3 regions of the Streptomyces collinus genome follow, and region 3 is predicted to be linked to each of the others. Evidence: riboswitches for the same ligand, from Rfam matches in the RefSeq annotation. Region 3 holds a riboswitch; each other region holds the start of a gene.
What was found. A riboswitch is a leader RNA that binds a small molecule or an ion and turns the genes downstream of it on or off. The one in region 3 is predicted to bind cobalamin.
Positions count from the first base shown of each region.

Region 1 (3,600 bases), 4.6 Mb from region 3:
ACTGCATCACCGCCCCGCAGACGGCGAGTCCGGCTCCGCACACGGCCGCGAGCAGGGTGCGCGGCAGCCGCAGCTGCCAGACGATCCCGTCCCGGATCGGCGTCAGCTCCGAGCTGCCGAGGCCGAGACGGGCGGCCACGACGGACCACACGTCGGCGACGCGGATGTCGGCGGGACCGATGGTGATGGCGACGGCGAGGGAGGCGACGAGCGCGACGGTCCCGGCCACTCCCAGCGCGAGTCCTGCCCGGCGCCGGGGCTTGGTCCCGGCGACCGGCAGCCCCTGGGCGGTCACTTCACCAGTCCGAACCGGCGCAGCCCGGCGGCCACCTGCTCCACGCCCTCGACGGTGCGGATGGTCGGGTTCATGGCCTGCCCGCTGAGCAGCACGTACCGCTTGTGCCGGACGGCGTCCATGGTCCTGGTGACGGGGTTGGACTCCAGGAAGGCGATCTTCTTCGCGGCCGACTCGGCGGTCTGGGACTTGCGGGTCAGATCGCCGATGACGAGGACGTCGGGGTCGCGGTCGGCGACCGTCTCCCAGTTGATCTGCGGCCACTCCTCGTGCGTGTCGTCGAAGACGTTCTTCGCGCCGAGGGCCCGGGTGATGATGCCGGGTGCTCCGCAACAGCCCGCCATGTAGGGCGACTCGGAGTTCGCGAACCAGTACAGGAGGGTGACGTCGGAGGCGTCGATCCCGGCGGTGGCCTTCTTCATGCGCCGCTGGAGTGAGGTCACGAGGGCGTCGCCGCGCTTCTTCACCCCGAACACGGTCGCGAGGTCCCGGACTTCGCCGTAGACGGTGTCGATGCCCAGGGCCTTGTCGCGGGCGCCGTCGCCGCCGCCCGAGTTGTCCTTGCCGGCGCAGTCGGACGGGGACACGTAGGTGGGGACGCCGAGCTTCTCGAACTGCTCGCGGGTGGCGACGCCGCCCTTGCCGAGGGTGGAGACGAAGGACGCGGTGACGAAGTCGGGTTCGGTGTCCAGGACGCGTTCGAAGGACGGGTTGTTGTCGGCGATGCGCGGGACCTTGGCCTCGGCCTTCCCCAGCCCCTTCATCACGGGGTCGGTCCAGGTGGCCGTGCCCGCGAGGCGGTCGGCGAGGCCGAGGGAGAGCAGGATCTCGGTGGTGCCCTGGTTGAGGGACACGGCATACCGCGGCGGGGTGGCCACCCGGACGTCGTGCCCGCAGTTGGTGAGGGTGACGGCGGCCTTGGCGTCGGTGGACGCGGAGCCGCCGCAGCCGGTCAGGAGCAGGGAGCCGGCCGCGAGCAGGGCGGCGGCACGGGCGGGTCGGGCGAGGGGCACGAAAACCAGTCCTCAGGCGTCGAGGGCCCATTCGCGGAGCCCGGTCGTACGGTGCTCCCCCGCCGCACGCGGCCGCGGGGGCCGCCAGCAGGTCTTCGGACTCGGGTTCACCCGGATCGGAGCGCCTTCCCGGACGTCCGCGAGGGAGTCCAGTGGCCGAGGCCCCGCCCGTCCCCCTCACCGCTGCGCGTCAGTTCCGGATTCGCACCGGATTCCCTGACCCACGTACATGGGTTCGACTGGCCTCGGCAAGCTATCACGGGGGCGCCCGGGAATCACCGCGCGTCCCGCGCCGTTGCCGGGAGAGCAGCGTGTCCACGACTTACGAGGAGGCCGCCGGTGTACGGCGACGAGGCAACGGTCCGCAGGATCCTCACCGAGCTCGGCGACACCTGGGCCGTGGTGGGCCTGTCGTCGAACCGGCAGCGGGCGGCGTACGGGGTGGCCGCCGTGCTCCAGCGCTTCGGCAAGCGCGTCGTGCCGGTGCATCCGAAGGCGGAGACGGTGCACGGGGAGAAGGGGTACGCGAGCCTGGCGGACATCCCCTTCGACGTGGACGTCGTCGACGTGTTCGTGAACAGCGACCTCGCCGGGGCCGTCGCGGGCGAGGCGGTCGCGAAGGGCGCGCAGGGCGTCTGGTTCCAGCTGGGTGTCGTCGACGAGGCGGCCTACGAACGGACCCGCGCGGCGGGTCTGGAGATGGTGATGGACCGCTGCCCGGCGATCGAGATCCCACGGCTGTCTCATCACCGCGTACAGGAATCCTGAAGCGTTCCCCACGAAATACCCGCACCCGGTCAAGGGTGCACAACTCGTCTTCTGCGGCCGGCCGGCCGATTCCTAACCTGAGGCCTCTTGCTCCCCGAACTCCCCGAGTTCATCTTCGAGAGGCCCTGTATTCATGGAAAGAGACGGCCTGCGGCGGGATGTCGGACTGATCGGGCTCATGTGGGCGTCGGTCGGTTCCATCATCGGTTCGGGCTGGCTGTACGGCGCCGAGAAGGCGGTCGTGGCGGCCGGCCCCGCGGCGATCCTGTCCTGGCTCATCGGTGCTGTGGCGATCGTGCTGCTGGCGCTGGTGCACGCGGAACTGGGCGGCATGTTCCCGGTCGCGGGCGGCACCGCCCGCTATCCGCACTACGCGTTCGGCGGTCTGGCCGGCATGTCCTTCGGCTGGTTCTCCTGGCTCCAGGCGGCGACCGTGGCACCGATCGAGGTCGAGGCCATGATCGGCTACGCCGGGCACTGGCACTGGGCCCAGGGCTTCGAGCACGCGAAGGACGGGACGCTGACGACGAGCGGCTTCGTCGTCGCCGTCCTGCTGATGGCCGTGTTCGTCGTGGTCAACTTCCTCGGCGTGCGGATCCTCGCGCACACCAACAGCGCCGCCACCTGGTGGAAGGTGGCCGTGCCGCTGGCCGCGATCTTCATCATCGCGGCCGGCAACTTCCACCCCGGCAACTTCACCGAGCACGGCTTCGCCCCGTTCGGTGCCCACGGCGTGCTGAGCGCCGTCAGCTCCAGCGGCATCATCTTCGCCCTGCTGGGCTTCGAGCAGGCGATCCAGCTGGCCGGCGAGAGCCGCGACCCGCAGCGGGACCTGCCGCGCGCCACGATCGGCTCGGTCGCCATCGGGGCGGCCATCTACGTCCTGCTCCAGATCGTCTTCATAGCCGCCCTGCCACTGGGCGCCTTCGCGCACGGCTGGACCAAGCTCGACTACCCCGGCATCAGCGGCCCGTGGGCGGGGCTCGCGACCCTGGTGGGCCTCGGCTGGCTGAGCGTGGTGCTGTACCTGGACGCGGTGGTCTCCCCGGGCGGCACCGGCCTGATCTACACGACGGCCACGTCCCGCGTCTCCTACGGACTGGCCCGCAACGGCTACGCGCCGAAGCTCTTCGTCCGTACCGACGCGCGCGGCGTGCCGTGGTTCGGCCTGATCGTGTCCTTCGTGACCGGCGTGGTCTGCTTCCTGCCCTTCCCGAGCTGGCAACAGCTGGTCAGCTTCATCACCTCGGCGAGCGTGCTGATGTACGCGGGGGCCCCGCTGGCCTACGGCGTCTTCGCGGACCGGCTGCCGCACCGGGCGCGCCCCTACCGCCTGCCCGGCGGAAAGGTCCTCTCGCCGCTGTCGTTCGTGGTGGCCAACCTCATCATCTACTGGTCCACCTGGGACACCCTGTGGCGGCTCGGCGTGGCCATCGTCCTCGGCTACGTCCTGCTCGGCGGCTACGCCTGGTACGCCACCCGCAAGGGTCTGCCCGACGCGCCGCGGCTCGACTGGAAGGCCGC
Region 1 covers NZ_CP133771.1:1,295,392-1,298,991, forward strand. The annotation lists gene RFN52_RS05760 (FecCD family ABC transporter permease) at 1-295, opposite strand, end outside; gene RFN52_RS05765 (ABC transporter substrate-binding protein) at 292-1,308, opposite strand; cobalamin riboswitch at 1,392-1,552, opposite strand; gene RFN52_RS05770 (CoA-binding protein) at 1,648-2,076, shown strand; gene RFN52_RS05775 (APC family permease) at 2,210-3,600, shown strand, end outside.
Region 1: it holds a riboswitch for cobalamin, as region 3 does, so the genes downstream of both, RFN52_RS05765 (ABC transporter substrate-binding protein) here and RFN52_RS26980 (ribonucleoside-diphosphate reductase subunit alpha) in region 3, are expected to answer to the same signal.

Region 2 (3,600 bases), 3.3 Mb from region 3:
TCTGTTCGTCCCGGGAGACCTGTTCGCCGCAGCCCTTCTCCGGATAGCCCGAGATCGCGCACAGCAGGGCGTTGGTGTCGTAGCGCAGCGGCTCGGCCACCGCGGCCAGGGCCTCGGCCGTCGTCGCGTCGGGGGAGACCCGGGCGCAGGCCGTGCGGGCGGCGGGCGGGGATTCGCCGCCGGGGGCGTCCGACGGGGTGCCGAAGTCGATGACCAGGGCCACCCGCTTCCTGCCCTCCTGCGCCGGCGTCTTCGCGCAGATCGTCGCGAAGTCGGCCGTGCCGCGCGGCCGGACCGCGTTCGCGGAGTCCTCGCTCACCGCGAAGCGGAAGCCCTGGACGTCGCCGTCCGAGGGGCGGGCCAGGGACGGGCCCTGGGTGGCGTAGACCCAGCGGCCGGCGTCGCGCTCCCAGAACGACCAGTACCGGTAACCGGCGGCCTGGGCCTGGCCCGCACCCGCGCACAGCAGGAGCGAGGCCAGGAGCAGGAGAACGGCCCGGCGGATCACAGCTGCTGCTGCTTCTTGCGGCCGGTGAACAGGAAACCGATGCCGATGCCGGCGACCAGGCAGACGCCGACGTACCACCAGACCCCGAAGAAGTCCGAGCCGGAGTCCTCCTTCTCGTCCGAGGCCCCGGACGTGGTCTTCCCGGCGGTCTGCGGGGCCGGGCCCGTGGCGCCCAACTGCTTGACGAGGTCCGCGCCGCCGAAGTCACGCGGGTTCGTGCCCGTCGCGTGGGCGGCGAGGATCAGCTGCGCGTAGGCGGCCGGACCGCTCTGCGCGGCCCAGGACGCGGAGTTCTTCTCCAGCCACCGCACGGACTTCTCCGCCTGCGCGGTGTCCCCCTGCGCGGCGAGCGCGACGACCGCGTCGGCGGTGTTGCCGAAGTCGGGCTGGGGTTCGGCACCGGCCAGGGCGGACATGAGGTGGTCGCCGTCCTTGGCGAGGGCGGCGGTGAGGTAGCCCGCGCCGTTCGCCGCCGCCTGCCGCGGCGTCGCGGCCTTCTCGCAGGTCGCGTCGGACTTCTTGCCGGGCTCGACGACCATGCCCGTGCCCAGCGCGCCGAGCACACCGGCCGCCGTGGCGTCCGCGTTGGCGGCGAGCTCGCCCTTCTTGTCCGGCTGGAACGCGAAGGCGCCGTCGCCGTCCCCGCCGCAGGGCAGGGCGAGCTTCAGCAGCGCGTCGTAGGGGGACTTGCCGTCCTTCTCCACCTGGTCGGGCTTCTCGCCCGCGGCGGCGAGCGCGCCTATGACGATCGACGTCGAGTTGGTGTCGCTGGCCCCACCGGGCGAGTAGCCCCAGCCGCCGTCCTTGTTCTGCACGGCCTTCAGCCAGCCGACGGCCTTGCGGGTGACGTCGTCGTGCCCGCCGAGCGCGGTGAGGGCCTGCACGGCGGCGGACGTGGCGTTGGTGTCGAGCATGGTCTTGGCGTCGCACGCGGTGGTGGGGTCGGGGCGGTACGAGGCGAAGGAGCCGTCCGCGCACTGCTGACGCACCAGCCACTGGACGGACTTCGCGGCCGGCTTCACCCCCACGGTGTCCTGCGCGAGCAGCGCGAGCGACTGGCGCCAGACGCCGTCGAACTTCGGGTCCTTGTCGCCGTACAGGGCGGAGGGGAACGCCTGGGACGGCGACGGGGACGGGTCTGCGGCGGCCGGGGTGGCGGCGCCGATCACGGCGACGGCGGCCAGGACCGCGGCGCTGCGGCGGACGTTCATGATCGGCGGGTGCCTCTCCCTGTGGGGGAGCCGGGCAGCACGGGACACCCCGGCGGCTCGGCTCCGTATACCTCGACGGTGCCGTGACCGGCGGTCTGCCGGGCACGTGAGCCGGTCACGAAACCGTACGGGGCGATCCGGCTCACCACCTGGGCGGCGGTTCACGGTTGCGGGTCAGCGCCGGAATTGCACCGGCTTCCCCCCGTACGGTGTGATGACGACCCGCTTACTGTACCCGGACGTAGGAATCGGGCCGAGGGGGGCGGAGTGGGGGGGCTCGGGCCCCGGCTCATGGGAGGATCCTGAAGTGTTCGATTTCGGGATCGGCGGCTACCGGCCTCATTGGCTGAACGGTCGCTTCGCGGTCGAGGCAGCGCATGGCCGGCGATTGCGTGCTCTCATCGGCCGCCCGCTGGCCCGCGTCTGGCTTGTCCGGGACGTCCAGGACGACGAGTGGTTCTCCGACTGCCCCGTCCTGTTCGACTTCACCGGAGAACAGGTCGAGATCAACCACCAGAAGTTCGACGACCTCTCGATCACCTGGAACACGGTCGACCCCCGCCAGCCGGTCCGATGGGCCGACTTCGATCTCCAGTGGCGTCACGACAGGCGCCCCGAGCTGCACGCTCTGCAGGACCAGGTCCTTCAGGACGTACAGCTCCTCGAGTGGACGGGCGACGACATGGCCCAGGGAGCAGTCGCCGTCAGCTTCAGCTTCCCCCGCGGCCGGCTGACCATCGCCAACGCCCTCGACGACAACGAGCTCACCTTCGGGCCACCCGATTCGCGCTATCAGAAAAGAAGTCTCAGCATTCTCGAAGCTCAGCCGTCTTCCGCGGATCGTCCGCGAGAATGCGGGCCGCGAGCTGCCGTGCCTGCTCCTCCACGGACTGATCGTGGGTGACGAACAATTCGTACGCGTAAGAACATGCACGCTCTCCCGGTGCCTGGCCGTGCTGGAACTCGACATCGACGCCCTCGGGGCTGGTGAGCTCCTCGGCGACGCCGGGCTCTTTGCGGCGTGGCCAGACACCCGTGAGAACGCAGCCCCACCGCTCGAACCAGCCGCTGCCCGTAAGGGTCTGCTCAAGCAGCCGGGCCACGGTGTCTACCGGCTCCTCCCAGCTGCGGTCCGCTGCGGCGCGTGCGAGTTCGGCGTCGTACTGGGCGGCATCGAAGTGGATGTCCGCGAGCACGGCGGTGATGTTGCTGGTGTTTTCCCAGGCGTCCCAGACCACCCGGTCGCCCTCGCGGCGCATGGTGACGTACAGAGCGCCGCAGCAGCCGGCGGTGCAGGTCGGCTCGGTTAGCATGACTCTGCGTGGCTGATTCGTCGCTTTCAGCGGCCAGCTCTCGGCCGGGCCCCTCCAGTGTCGGCAGCTGAGTGCCACCCCTTCCGGATGGACTCCCTTCAGAAGGTCTACGCCGTCGATCAGGGGGCGCACCTCGGCCCAAGGGTCCGCCGCCCAGTCGTCCGGGATCCTGTGCTGCAAAGTCAGAACACTGATCGTCAGCTGATCGGTCATGCTCACATGATCGGCTGACGCCACGAAGCCGCGTACTCATTTCCTGAGCGTGCTCAGCCTCGGCCGGCCGTGCCAGGGCAGCCACCGCTCGTGATCGAGAAGCTCGCGCCCGCGGCGCCAGACGCGCGGTGACGCGGGCTGAACAGAACTCCTGGCTGCCGCAGCGGAGTTGATCCTCTCCCGGGCGCAGACCGACTAACGTGGGGCTCCCCGACCACACACGCAGGAGTGTCCATGACCGACCAGGCGGAGACCCCCGAGCAGGAGCCGTTCCCCAAGATCGACACCTCGGTGCCGCACTCGGCCCGGATCTGGAACTACTGGCTGGGCGGGAAGGACAACTACGAAGTCGACC
Region 2 covers NZ_CP133771.1:2,598,215-2,601,814, reverse strand. The annotation lists gene RFN52_RS11720 (SCO2322 family protein) at 1-508, opposite strand, end outside; gene RFN52_RS11715 (SCO2321 family membrane protein) at 505-1,719, opposite strand; adenosylcobalamin-variant (AdoCbl-variant) riboswitch at 1,842-1,930, opposite strand; gene RFN52_RS11710 (hypothetical protein) at 2,027-2,623, shown strand; gene RFN52_RS11705 (hypothetical protein) at 2,526-3,245, opposite strand; gene RFN52_RS11700 (SAM-dependent methyltransferase) at 3,480-3,600, shown strand, end outside.
Region 2: it holds a riboswitch for cobalamin, as region 3 does, so the genes downstream of both, RFN52_RS11715 (SCO2321 family membrane protein) here and RFN52_RS26980 (ribonucleoside-diphosphate reductase subunit alpha) in region 3, are expected to answer to the same signal.

Region 3 (3,600 bases):
CGCGAGCGCAGGTAGTACGTGGTCTTCAGCCCGGACTTCCAGGCGTAGGCGTACATCGAGGAGAGCTTGCCGATGGTCGGCGTCTCCAGGAACAGGTTCAGGGACTGGGACTGGTCCAGGAACGGGGTCCTGGCCGCAGCCATGTCGATCAGGCCGCGCTGCGGGATCTCCCACGCCGTGCGGTAGAGGGCGCGCACGTCCTCGGGGATCCAGGCGAAGTCCTGCACCGAGCCGCTGGCCTCGCGCAGGGCCTCCCGGGTGCGGGCGTCCCACACGCCGAGCCGCTTCAGCTCGTCCACCAGGTAGGAGTTGACCTGGAGGAACTCACCCGACAGCGTCTCGCGCTTGAACAGGTTGGACACCTGCGGCTCGATGCACTCGTACACGCCCGCGATGGAGGCGATCGTGGCCGTCGGGGCGATGGCGAGCAGGAGCGAGTTGCGCATGCCGGTCGTGGCGACGCGCTCGCGCAGGGCCGCCCAGCGGTCCGGCCAGGTGAGCTCCGCTTCGTAGTGGTCGGGGTGCAGTACACCCCGGGCCGTACGGGTCTTCTCCCAGGCCGGCAACGGGCCGTTGCGCTCGGCGAGGTCGGCGGAGGCCTCGTACGCGGCGAGCATGATCCGCTCGGCGATCCGGGTGGAGAGGGCCTTGGCCTCCGGCGAGTCGAAGGGCAGACGCAGCTTGAAGAAGACGTCCTGGAGGCCCATCGCGCCGAGGCCGACCGGACGCCAGCGGGCGTTGGAGCGGCCCGCCTGCTCGGTCGGGTAGAAGTTGATGTCCACGACCCGGTCGAGGAAGGTCACGGCCGTGCGGACGGTCTCGTCCAGCCGCTCCCAGTCGAGATCACCGGTCGATGAGTCGACAAAGGAACCCAGGTTGACCGAGCCCAGGTTGCAGACGGCGGTCTCCCCGTCGCTGGTGACCTCCAGGATCTCCGTGCAGAGGTTGGAGGAGTGGACGACGTGGCCCCGCTCAGCCGTCTGGTTGGCGGTGCGGTTGGCGGCGTCCTTGAAGGTCATCCAGCCGTTGCCGGTCTGCGCGAGGGTGCGCATCATGCGGCCGTACAGCTCACGGGCGGGCAGGGTCTTCCGCGCGAGGCCCTTCGCCTCGGCCGCCCGGTACGCGGCGTCGAACTCCTCGCCCCACAGGTCGACCAGCTCGGGCACGTCCGAGGGGGAGAACAGCGACCACTGCGCGTCGGCGTTCACGCGCCGCATGAACTCGTCCGGCACCCAGTGCGCCAGGTTCAGGTTGTGCGTGCGGCGGGCGTCCTCGCCGGTGTTGTCGCGCAGCTCCAGGAACTCCTCGATGTCGGAGTGCCAGGTCTCCAGGTACACCGCGGCGGCGCCCTTGCGCCGGCCGCCCTGGTTCACGGCGGCGACCGAGGCGTCGAGGGTCTTCAGGAACGGGACGATGCCGTTGGAGTGGCCGTTGGTGCCGCGGATCAGGGAACCGCGGGCGCGGATGCGGGAGTACGCGAGTCCGATGCCGCCGGCGTGCTTCGACAGCCGGGCCACCTGGTGGTACCGGTCGTAGATGGAGTCCAGCTCGTCCTTGGGGGAGTCGAGGAGGTAGCAGGACGACATCTGCGGGTGCCGGGTGCCCGAGTTGAAGAGGGTGGGGGAGGAGGGGAGGTAGTCGAGGCGGCTCATGAGCCCGTAGAGCGCGGCGACTTCGTCGACGGAGCGGCGGGTGTCGTCCTCGGCGAGACCGGCGGCGACCCGCAGCATGAAGTGCTGGGGCGTCTCGACGACCTTGCGGGTGATCGGGTGCCGGAGCAGATAGCGGCTGTGCAGGGTGCGCAGGCCGAAGTAGCCGAAGCGGTCATCGGCGCCGGTGTCGACCAGGGCGTCGAGCCGGGCCGCGTGCAGCCGGACGAACTCGGCGGTGCGGTCGGCGATGAGGCCCTCGCGGTGGCCCACCGCCACGGACTCGGTGAAGGACGTGACGCCCTGCGAGGCGGCCTCCTCGCGGATGCCGATGGTCAGCAGCCGGGCGGCCAGCCTGGAGTAGGCGGGGTCCTCGGAGATCAGACCGGCCGCGGCCTCCGTCGCCAGCTCCCGCAACTCGCCCTCGTCCGCCTGCGCGGACCGGCCGCGCAGCGCCGCGGCGGCGACCCGGCCGGGCTCGGCGTCGGGGAGGTCGGCGGTCAGCTCGGTCAGGGTCCGCAACAGCGCGGCGCCTGGGGCGTCGTGCTCTTCTTCGCTGGCTGAGACCGGTTCGGCTGGCGCGATGGTCACGTGGGGCTCTCCCTCGCTCGGCACGGGGGCCTCGTCGAGGGCAGGGGGCAGCACACGAGCGCACGCGGCGTCGCGTCCACCGGCCCATTCCACGAGGCCCGGACGTCGGGGCACCACGGCCGGGTGGCCGGGTGCGCTGTCGGCAGGTCCTCGGACTGACGCCCATGCGCACATATGGGCATGGGTACACCGTTGCGGGACAGTTCCGGATTCGCACCGGATTCCCCTGCGGCGGCAGCGAGCATGAGCATACATCTTGTGTCGGGTCCCGATGACACCCCCAGATGTTGTGTCGCGGTGGTGTCGGAGCGTCAGCTCTACGTGACAGCGGGCCGCCGTGACGCTCGGTCACGGCGGCCCGCTGCGGGGGTGTTCGTGATGGGCCGGGGCCCTGGAATCAGTGCGCGGAACCAGCAGTCGCCGGCGGGAGTTCCACCTGGACCCCGGGGTCGCCCGCGTCCGCCGTGTAGTCCTCCGGCTTGGTCTCGTCGATGCCGTCGGGGGCCTTCAGGGCCTTCAGGACGAAGGTCAGGACCACCGTCACCACCACGTTCAGGACGAACGCCGTGAGGCCGATGTAGCCGATCTCCCCGATGCCCGGGATCTCCTTCGCGGAGCCGCCGAAGTGCTTCTGGGTCGGGGAGGCCACGCCGTACGCGGCGACCGTGCCGTAGACCATGCCGACCGCCCAGCCCGCGAGCAGGGCCCAGCGGTGGAACCAGCGGGTGAACAGGCCGCCGACCAGGGCCGGGAAGGTCTGCAGGATCCAGATGCCGCCCAGCAGCTGGAAGTTGATGGCGACCGTCTTGTCCATGGTGAGGACGAAGGCCAGGGCGCCGACCTTCACCAGCAGCGACACCAGCTTGGAGACCTTGGTCTCCTGCGCGGGAGTCGCGTCCGGCTTGATGAAGTCCTTGTAGATGTTGCGGGTGAAGAGGTTCGCGGCCGCGATGGACATGATGGCCGCGGGCACCAGCGCGCCGATGCCGATCGCCGCGAACGCAACGCCCGCGAACCAGTCCGGGAACATCGTCTCGAACAGCTGCGGGATCGCCAGCTGCCCGTTCTGCACCTTGATGCCGGCCGCGATCGCCATGAACCCGAGCAGCGCCAGCAGACCCAGCATCAGCGAGTACAGCGGCAGGATCGTGGTGTTGCGGCGGATCACCTCACGGCTCTTCGAGGACAGCGTCGCCGTGATCGAGTGCGGGTACATGAAGAGCGCCAGGGCGGAGCCCAACGCCAGCGTGGCGTACGTCCACTGGCCCGGCTCGGCCGGTGTCAGCGCACCGCGCGGCGCGCCCGTCGCCGGGTTGGTCTGGCTGTACGCCTCACTGGCCTTGGCGAAGATGTCGTCGAA
Region 3 covers NZ_CP133771.1:5,900,554-5,904,153, forward strand. The annotation lists gene RFN52_RS26980 (ribonucleoside-diphosphate reductase subunit alpha) at 1-2,240, opposite strand, end outside; cobalamin riboswitch at 2,365-2,501, opposite strand; gene mctP (monocarboxylate uptake permease MctP) at 2,638-3,600, opposite strand, start outside.